2 regions of the Neorhizobium sp. AL 9.2.2 genome follow, and region 2 is predicted to be linked to the other one. Evidence: predicted binding sites of a transcription regulator. Region 2 holds the regulator's gene; the other holds the start of a gene.
What was found. Region 2 encodes PhoB, which activates phosphate uptake and scavenging genes when phosphate is short. Its sites were predicted from a motif close to TGTCATNNANCTGTCAT; they were not measured.
Positions count from the first base shown of each region.

Region 1 (4,744 bases), on a different contig from region 2:
ACGAGACGCAACTGGTCGTGACCGACGCGTCAGGCCTTACCGCAGGGCGTAACTTCAATGTCTTGTCCTACAAGATCTGGCGCATCAGTGACATCGCCACCAAGTATCAGCTGATCGAGGGTGGACTTGGTTGGGGCGGGCTTCCGGCGTCCCTGGTGCTCGATGACATCCGCAACGGCGATCTGGTCGCGTTGGATATCGACGCGTACGAGCAGGGGCAATATCCGATCTACGCCTTGCGAAAGGCATCCAATCCGCCCGGACCCGCGGGACAGTGGTTGATCGAATCGTTTGCAGCCAAGCTGTCCTCATGTCCAAACCATGATGACCTTCCCGAACTCCTGAAGCAGGAGCCGGGAAGGACGTATTGGCAGGCTGCCGAATAACACGGGTCCTCGGCCGGACGACTGGATGTGGCGCCTCAAAGAACCAGTCTGAACTTCGCGAAACCGTTCTCGCCGTCGCCGGCATCCTCGATCTTCGTCCCCTTCAGACTGCCGGCAAACTGGCGCGCCTTGGGTCCGGTCTCGAACAGGGCCGTGGATCCGGGCTGCGCCTTGAACGACCAGTTGTCGTCGGCCGAAGGATTGATCGTACCTTGATCGATGATGTAGCGAACAACGACGTCGCGGTTGGTGTCGGGTGCGACGAAAATGACCTTGTCGCTGGCGATCTCCGGGAACTTGCCGCCACCGCCGGCACGGTAGTTATTGGTGACGACGACAAACTTCTGCGCCGGATCGATCGGCTTGCCGTCAAACATCAGGTCGACGATACGGTGAGCATTCTCGTCCAGTACCTTTCCATCCTTGTCGAAGCGCGACGGCTGGGACAGGTCGATCTGGTAGGTCACGCCATCGATCACGTCGAAATTGTAGGACGGGAAACCGGCGTTGAGCAGCGGAACATCCTTTGATCCCGGCTTGACCTGGTTGAACATGCCAGCCGACATTTCCAGCCAGTTCTTGACCTGCGCGCCCGATATCAGCACGGCCTGAACCGTGTTGGGATAGAGATAGAGATCCGCGACATTCTTGATGGCGATGTCGCCGGTCGGGACGTCGGTGAAGTAATCCGCACCGCCGCGACCGCCGGCCTTGAAGGGAGCGGCGGCGGATAGCACCGGGAGGTCCTTGTACTCGCCATCCTTCAGCATGTCCTTGATGTACCAGGTCTGCGCATTTGAGACGATCTGCACCGACGGATCATCCGCGACCAGCGCGAAGTAGGAATAGAGCGGCGCAGATGTCTTGCCGACCGGGCGGCGGATATAGGCAAGCGTCGCCTCGTGTTCCGGCTTGATGGCCGCGGTGACCTCAGGCTTGTCTTTGACGTCGGCAACGACCTTGCGATTTTCGTCGCGGTGATAGATCGGTCTGACTTCCGAGGTGGAATCGACGATCTTCCAGCCGCTGCCATCCTTTTCGATCAACAGGTCGATCAGACCCATATGGGAGCCCCAGAACCCGGCCATGACGGCGGGCTTGCCCATCAGCGTGCCTTTCTTGGCATCAGCGCCGGCAATGCCCTCGAAATCCTTTGGACCCGGGAAAACCAGATGCTGGTGACCGGTGAAGATCGCATCGATACCCTCGATCCCTGCGAGATAAAGAGACGCGTTTTCCATCCGATCGCTCTGGCCGGAACCATCGATGCCGGAATGGGATAGGGCGATGACGATGTCGGCGCCTTCCTCCTTCATGACAGGCACCCAGGCCTTGGCAGCATCGACGATATCGCGCGTCTGCGCCTTGCCCTCAAGATTCTTGCTATCCCAGGTCATGATCTGTGGCGGCACGAAGCCGATGAAGCCGACCTTGATCGGGGTCGACTGGCCGGAACCGTCGCGGATCTGCTTTTCGATGATCACGTAGGGTTTGAAGAAGAGATCGTCGTCCTTGGCACTGGAGGCAAGCTGGCCCTTGGTCAGGTTGGCGCAGACATGCGGGAAGCCGGATCCTGCAAGAACCTTGAACAGGAAATCGAGGCCGTAGTTGAATTCGTGGTTTCCAAGCGTGCCGACGTCATATCCCAGCACGTTCATCGCAGTGAGCACGGGATGCTTGTCGCCCTCCTTCATGCCACGCTCATAGGCGATGTAGTCCCCGAGCGGATTGCCCTGCAGGAAGTCGCCGTTGTCGATCAGCATCGAATTTCCGGCTTCGGCTCGAATCGAATCGATGAGCGAGGCGGTACGGGCCAGTCCAAGTGTGTCGTTCGGCTTGTCGGCATAATAATCATAAGGGAAGACATGCACGTGGATGTCTGTCGTCTCCATCAGCCGCAGATGCGCCTGGTTGGCGGCCGCGCGTGCCGCAAACGGGTGGAGCATGACCAGCGCCGATGTGGCCGCAATGCCACCGAGAAGGGATCGGCGCGAGACCGCATGATTTTCGAAAAGGTCTTTGGTAAAAAGCGACATCTAATATCTCCCTTCGGATCACTGATGGAGGCGAGCTTAGGCACAATCGCCCACGGACGCATCCCTAAAATGACGGTCGGCGAAAGTTCGGTGACTGCCGGGTAATGACGCGACGGTCAATCCGGATCGGCCGCACCGCGCGCCGAAGATAGCTCGAAAAAAATCCGCCACAAAAATCAAATGGATATGACTTAGATATATCTGGCAGCTTGCAGCATTGCGCAAATGTGCTAGCTTTAGATATATCGAAAGATACTCTAAAGGAGAGTAAGATGTTTCAACGATTTGAAACCAACAAAAGCTGCAACGCCGATCGCTCGGGCTTCGAGGGACTATTTACCATGCGGGGCGGTCCGTTCAGCAAAGGCTTTGCGGGTAGGGGTTTTGGCGGAAAAGGCGGGCCGGGCGGTGGCCGTGGCTTCGGCGATGATGGCGAGGGTCGTATCGGTCGCTTTCTGATGCAGGGCGATCTCAGACTGGTCGTCCTGGCCTTGATCGAGAAGGAAGCCCGCCACGGCTACGAGATCATAAAACATATCGAAGATATGACGTATGGTTTTTACGCACCCAGCCCTGGTGTCATCTATCCGACGCTGACCTATCTTGAGGAAGCCGGCTACGTGACGGCTGAAGCGGATGGCAACAAGAAGCGTTACACCATCACTGACGAGGGCCGTGCGCACCTCGATGAGAACCGCAGTTTCGCAACGACCATCCTCGAGCGCTTGTCCGAGCTGGCTGAAAAGATCAAGCAGAAGCAGGAACGGCACGAACACCACCGCGATCACGACAAGGGGCCACATCATGACCGCGGCCCGGCTCTGCCGCGCAGTGTGGAAGCGGCGCTTCTCAACCTGAGAGAAGTGTCGGCTCGCAGGATCGAACAAAACGACAAGGCTGCGGGCGATCTCGTGCGGCAGCTCCTCGATTTTGCCGAAAAGCTGGAGCGGGACGGCGGAGACCCGCAGGCATAAGGGGCTCCTGCTAAGCCGCGTCAATCCGGCACTGGAAACAGTTGTTGCGGGCCGAGCGAACGTGGACATAGGCGATATCGGCGCGTTGAAGCAGGTCTTCGGCGCGCCGCATGATTTCGGACGTGGGGGTCACCGCACCCGTGCCATAGACGATCCTGTCATCCTCTCCATAACCCCGGACGATGTAATCGGGACTGACAAGAATTGGCGGTAGAACCTCTTCCGCGATAAACCGTGGGCAGGGCGTCTTATGCAGGAAGATGGGACCGGTTTCGGCATAGGGCTGCGTTGTCGGAAACGGTCGATAGGCAAGAACGAACAGGCTTTCGCCCGCGTCGATATTCCTGAGGCAATGGCGGCAGGGATATCCGGGACCATCCGAGATCATGGTCTCCGGCTGGTGTCCGTAGGAATCGCTGCCTCCGTTCCATAGATGCTCTGCGTGGTCACCCGGGATCGCGTTGAAGATTGGCATGGTCGTCTCCTTTTCTATGTATAGGAGATGACCCGTCGGGCTTCGAAGCGCCACCCGATCCTTGCGCGAGCTAGCTGTCCAGCACCTTTACCAGTTCCGCGCTGGTCATCGGCACGATCTCGGCCTCGTATGTCGAGACGGGCGAAAAACCCATCATCTGGTAGAGCTGCAGCGCTCGGGGATGGTCGAGCGAATTGGTGGTGACGGTGACCTTCTCCGGGTTGTTCTGCCACGCAGAATAAAGAGCCTGCGTCAGGAACCACTTGCCGATGCCGAGCCCGAGGGCCCGCTCGAACAGGCCGAAATAGGACAGCTCTACGACGTTGTCGTCAGTAGAGTTCAGCTCGTAGAAGCCGGCTGGCGATCCGTCGACCAGAAGGATCGTGATCGAACAGCGCGGGTTGTGTATCGCGGCCGCAAGCTCGGCGTCGGACAGCCGCAGCCTATCGTACCAGTGCCAGCGTTTGCCGACTTGCCGGTATAGGTACCGGTAGAAATGCAACGGCACTTCGGTGGCGCGTATGATGGCGGTTTGAATGTTGGCCGGAATCGGCATGCTGGTCTTGGGCGCGGCCGTCATTTCCAGAACGGTGACGCGCGCCTTCAGCGGTACGGGCTTTTTCGCCATCGTTACGCCTGCGACGAGATTGCAGGGGTAGGCTTAGCCGGTCCTGTCTCGATCGGCGTGTCCGAGCGTCCGCCCCATTCCGTCCAAGACCCGTCATAAAGCGCGTTGTCCTCATGCCCGAGCGATTCCAGCGCAAGCGTGATGATCGCAGCGGTAATGCCCGAACCGCAGCTCGTCACGACCGGGCGCCCCAAATCGATTCCCGCGGCTTCAATAGCCTGGCGCAGTTCGGGTATCGTCTTCAG
Region 1 is NZ_JAALXU010000003.1:1,391,633-1,396,376, reverse strand. Features, by position in the region: gene G6K99_RS13400 (LysR family transcriptional regulator) at 1-386, shown strand, start outside; gene G6K99_RS13395 (bifunctional 2',3'-cyclic-nucleotide 2'-phosphodiesterase/3'-nucleotidase) at 422-2,422, opposite strand; gene G6K99_RS13390 (PadR family transcriptional regulator) at 2,695-3,396, shown strand; gene G6K99_RS13385 (DUF1203 domain-containing protein) at 3,407-3,871, opposite strand; gene G6K99_RS13380 (GNAT family N-acetyltransferase) at 3,942-4,499, opposite strand; gene sseA (3-mercaptopyruvate sulfurtransferase) at 4,502-4,744, opposite strand, start outside.
Region 1: a site for PhoB is predicted at 2,502-2,518, ahead of G6K99_RS13395 (bifunctional 2',3'-cyclic-nucleotide 2'-phosphodiesterase/3'-nucleotidase). Genes of this name have one in related genera too.

Region 2 (4,744 bases):
TCAGGGAGTCGGCGAGCGCGATGGCGAGGCGGCCTGCCATGTGATCGTAACAGGTGCGGGCAAGCCGTAACGCCTCGTCTTTCGGGCCGACAGGATGATGGCGCTTCGGCCCATCCGCGGCGACGGCCATCAACGCGTGGATCGCGTGCGCGACTTCCGGAGAGGCAAGTCGGTAATAGCGGTGCCTGCCCTGCTTCTCGACCTCGATCAGGCGAGCCTGCGCCAGTTTGCCGAGATGGCCGCTGGTGGTCTGCGCGGTGACACCTGCGTGGCTTGCCAGTTCGCCCGCCGTCAGGGCCTGGCCGCCCATCAGCGCGGACAGCATGTTGGCGCGTGCAGCATCGCCGATCAGGCTTGCAACTTCCGCGATCGTATTTCCTGAAACCATATTGGACATGATCCAGTTCTAGCACCGGAAAACTTTGCCGTCAGCGGTCAACGGTTCGGCCGTCGCCGAAGCATTTCTTTTCCTCTCTCCGCTAAGAGGGGCGGAGATTGCATGGATGGGGATAGGAACTGGAATGGCGGACACCAAAACAAGCATGGCAACGGATCTGTTGCTGCTCCTCACGCTCGCGACGCTTTGGGGCGCGTCCTACACGCTGATCAAGGTCGGTGTGGAGACGATCTCGCCCATCACCTTTATCGCCGTCAGGACGCTGGTCGCCGGTCTCATTCTCGTTGCGGCACTGCGCCTGCGCGGCTTGAAACTGCCGAGGGACCGGCAGACCTGGACGCTCTTCACGGTTCAGGCCTGCCTGAACAGCGCTGTCCCCTTCACCCTGATTGCCTGGGCCGAACAGACGACCGATGCGGGCCTTGCCACCATTTTGAGTTCAACGACGCCGATCTTCGCGTTTCTGCTGACGGCGCTGATCACGCGCCATGAAAGCGTCTCTGCGGCCAAGCTGTTCGGAGTTGCGGCAGGCATTGTCGGAATATGCCTGATCGTCGGCATGGAGGCGCTTGCCGGGTCGGGCGAGAACCTCTGGGCTCAACTCGCCATCGTGACCGCGACGATCTGCTATGCGGCGGCTGCCATCTTCGGGAAGAATTTTAAGGGATTGGACCCGATGATGCCCGCCGCGGGATCGCTGATCGCAGGGGCGGCCATCCTCATTCCCGTGAGCCTCGTGGTCGACAGACCCTGGACGCTGACGCCCAGCACCGATTCGATGCTCGCCCTGTTGGCGCTCGCGGTATTTTCGACGGCGCTCGCCTTCGTCATCTATTTCCGGCTGGTGCAGACGCTGGGCTCCGTCGGCACGACGGCGCAGGCCTATCTGCGGGTGCCGATCGGCGTTGGCATCGGCGTCGTGTTTCTCGGCGAAACGCTTGCCTCGACAGCCTGGCTCGGTCTCGCCTGCGTCGTGACCGGCGTGATTGCCATGACGCTGCCGGCTAGGAGACGCGGTGCTCAGGCTTCCATTGAGTAACCGGCACCGCGGACCGTGCGGATGACATCCTGCATGTTGGAGAAGTTGAGTGCCTTCCGCAGGCGCCCCACATGCACGTCGACGGTGCGTTCGTCGACATAGATGTCATGACCCCAGACGCCGTCGAGCAGCTGCGAGCGCGAAAAGACGCGGCTGGGTGAGGCCATCAGGAATTCCAGAAGTCTAAACTCTGTCGGCCCGAGGCGAACTTCGCGGCTCTTGCGGTGAACGCGATGGGTTTCGCGATCGAGTTCGATGTCGCCGCATTTGAGGACGCTCGAAAGGACCTCTGGTCGGGCACGGCGCAGCATCGCCTTGACGCGGGCCATCAGTTCCGGTGTCGAAAACGGCTTGACCACATAGTCGTCGGCGCCCGTGGCAAGCCCACGAACGCGCTCGCTTTCTTCGCCGCGCGCCGTCAGCATGATGATCGGCAGGCGTTCCGTCTCCGGCCGCATGCGCAGGCGACGGCACAGTTCGATGCCCGAAACGCCTGGCAGCATCCAGTCGAGAATGAGAAGATCCGGAACGCGCTCCTGAAGCCTGATTTCCGCTTCGTCACCGCGAAGCACGGTATCGACCTCGTAACCCTCGGCCTCCAGGTTATACCGAAGGAGGACGCTGAGGGCCTCTTCGTCTTCCACGACTGCGATCTTCGGCTGCATTCCGACTTGCTCCGTCACTCGTCCCGAACTGCACTGGGATCCGCCAGATCCGCTCGCGCTGCTTCAGGTCATTGGTTTTGGCAGTTATCGTCCCGAAACCGGCAGGCGATTTCGGGAGAGCTGCATCATGTCCCGGCGGAGCCGAGCATGTTGGACGTATCGTCCTTAGGACGTTCGCCCTCCGGCTGTGCGCCGGTCGCGATGTAGTAGATGGTCTCGGCGATATTCGTCGCGTGGTCGCCGATGCGCTCGATGTTCTTGGCGCAGAACAGGAGATGGGTGCAGGTGGTGATGTTGCGCGGATCCTCCATCATGTAGGTGAGGAGTTCGCGGAATAGCGAGGTGTACATCGCGTCGATCTCTTCATCGCGCTGGCGGATGATCTCCGCTTTTTCCGCAGAGCGGTTGGCGAAAACATCAAGAACGTCCTTGAGCTGCACCAGCGCCAGTTCGGAAAGATGCTCCAAACCACGGGCAAGCTTGCGCGGGACGCCTGTTCCCTGCACGGCGAGCACGCGCTTGGCGGTGTTCTTGCCAAGGTCGCCGACGCGTTCCAGGTCAGCTGCAATGCGCAGCGTGCCGATGATCTCGCGAAGGTCAGCCGCCATCGGCTGGCGCTTGGCGATGGTGACGATCGCCTTGTCCTGGATATCGCGCTCGGCGTGGTCGAGAATGACGTCGTCCGAGATGACCTTCTGGGCCAGTGCGGAGTCGGAGTTCACGAGCGCACGCACGGCATCTCCGCACATCTGTTCAGCGAGACCGCCCATTTCGGAGATCCGGCGGTTCAGGTATTTCAGTTCCTCGTCATAGGCCGAGAGAATATGGGTCGAAACCATGTGTCTGATCCTTGATGTCTGCAGTTGCGGCTGAGGGCTTTAAGCCCGCATCAGCCGAAGCGGCCCATGATGTAATCCTGGGTGCGCTGGTCATCCGGATTGGTGAACATCTTGTCGGTATCGTTTTCCTCGACCAGATTGCCGAGATGGAACATTGCCGTGCGCTGCGAAACGCGGGCCGCCTGCTGCATCGAGTGGGTGACGATGACGATCGTGTAGTTGGCGCGCAGTTCGTGGATCAGTTCCTCGACCTTGGCCGTGGCAATCGGATCGAGTGCCGAGCATGGCTCGTCCATCAGAATGACTTCAGGCGAAACCGCGATCGCACGGGCGATGCAAAGGCGCTGCTGCTGGCCGCCGGAGAGGCCGGTGCCACCTTCATGCAGGCGATCCTTGACTTCGGCCCAGAGGCCCGCGCGCTGCAGGCTTGCCTCGACGATCGCGTCCATCTCCGTCTTGCCGCGGGCAAGACCGTGGATGCGGGGACCGTAGGCGATGTTCTCGTAGATCGACTTCGGGAACGGGTTCGGCTTCTGGAACACCATGCCGACGCGGGCACGCAGTTCAACGACGTCGATTTCCTTGTCGTAGATATCGTCGCCGTCGAGCGTGATCTTGCCGGTAACGCGGCAGCCCTCGATCGTGTCGTTCATGCGGTTCATCGTGCGCAGGAAGGTGGACTTGCCGCAGCCGGACGGGCCGATCAACGCGGTGACGGTATGCTCGCGGACATTCAGGTTCACGTCATAAAGGGCGCGCTTGTCACCATAATAAACGGAGACATCCTTGCCGATCATCTTATGTGCAACGTCGTTCATTTTCTTGTCCAGAGCCTTCTCAACTGCTGCTTCTGACATCATGTTCATTGCTTTTCCCCCTCTCTCTACCAACGCCGTTCGAAGCGGCGTCGCAAGAGAATTGCGCCAACATTCATCAAGATCAGGAACAGGAGCAGGATCATGATCGCTCCCGAGGTCCGTTCAACGAAGGCGCGTTCCGCCTCGTTGGCCCACATGTAGATCTGTACCGGCAGTGCCGTCGACGGATCCATCGGCGTGGTTGGATAGTTTGCCACGAAGGCGACCATGCCGATCAAGAGAAGCGGCGCGGTTTCGCCGAGCGCGTGCGCCAGGCCAATGATCGTACCGGTCAGGATACCGGGCATGGCAAGCGGCAGGACGTGGTGGAAGATGGTCTGCATCTTCGAGGCACCGAGCCCAAGCGCTGCGGCGCGGATCGACGGTGGCACTGCTTTCAGCGCCGCGCGGGTGGCGATGATGATGGTCGGAAGCGTCATCAGCGTCAGAACCAGGCCGCCGACCAGCGAGGCCGAGCGCGGCAGGCCCATGAAGTTGATGAAGACCGCGAGACCCAACAGACCGTAGACGATCGACGGGACCGCTGCGAGATTGTTGATGTTGACCTCGATCAGGTCCGTGAACCGGTTCTTCGGGGCAAACTCTTCAAGATAGATCGAGGCTGCGACGCCGATCGGCAGGGACAGGACGAGCACGATCAGCATCATATAGAAGGAGCCGATCAGGGCGACGCCGACGCCGGCTGCTTCCGGACGGCTGGACGCGCCGTTGAAGAAAATGCCGGTGTTGAATTCCTTGGCGAGCGCACCGCTGTCGGTCAGCTGCTTCATCCATCCGACCTGCTGGTCGGACACCTTGCGGCTGGTTTCCGCCACGTCGAGATTGATCTGGCCTTTCACGGCGCTGTCGATATCGCCGGCCGCCAGGAGCGAAACCGTCTGGGTCGTGCCGATGATCTCAGGATCGGAAACGACCATATCGCGCAG
Region 2 is NZ_JAALXU010000001.1:369,002-373,745, reverse strand. Features, by position in the region: gene G6K99_RS01910 (helix-turn-helix transcriptional regulator) at 1-397, opposite strand, end outside; gene G6K99_RS01905 (DMT family transporter) at 522-1,436, shown strand; gene phoB (phosphate regulon transcriptional regulator PhoB) at 1,418-2,101, opposite strand; gene phoU (phosphate signaling complex protein PhoU) at 2,227-2,940, opposite strand; gene pstB (phosphate ABC transporter ATP-binding protein PstB) at 2,991-3,806, opposite strand; gene pstA (phosphate ABC transporter permease PstA) at 3,824-4,744, opposite strand, start outside.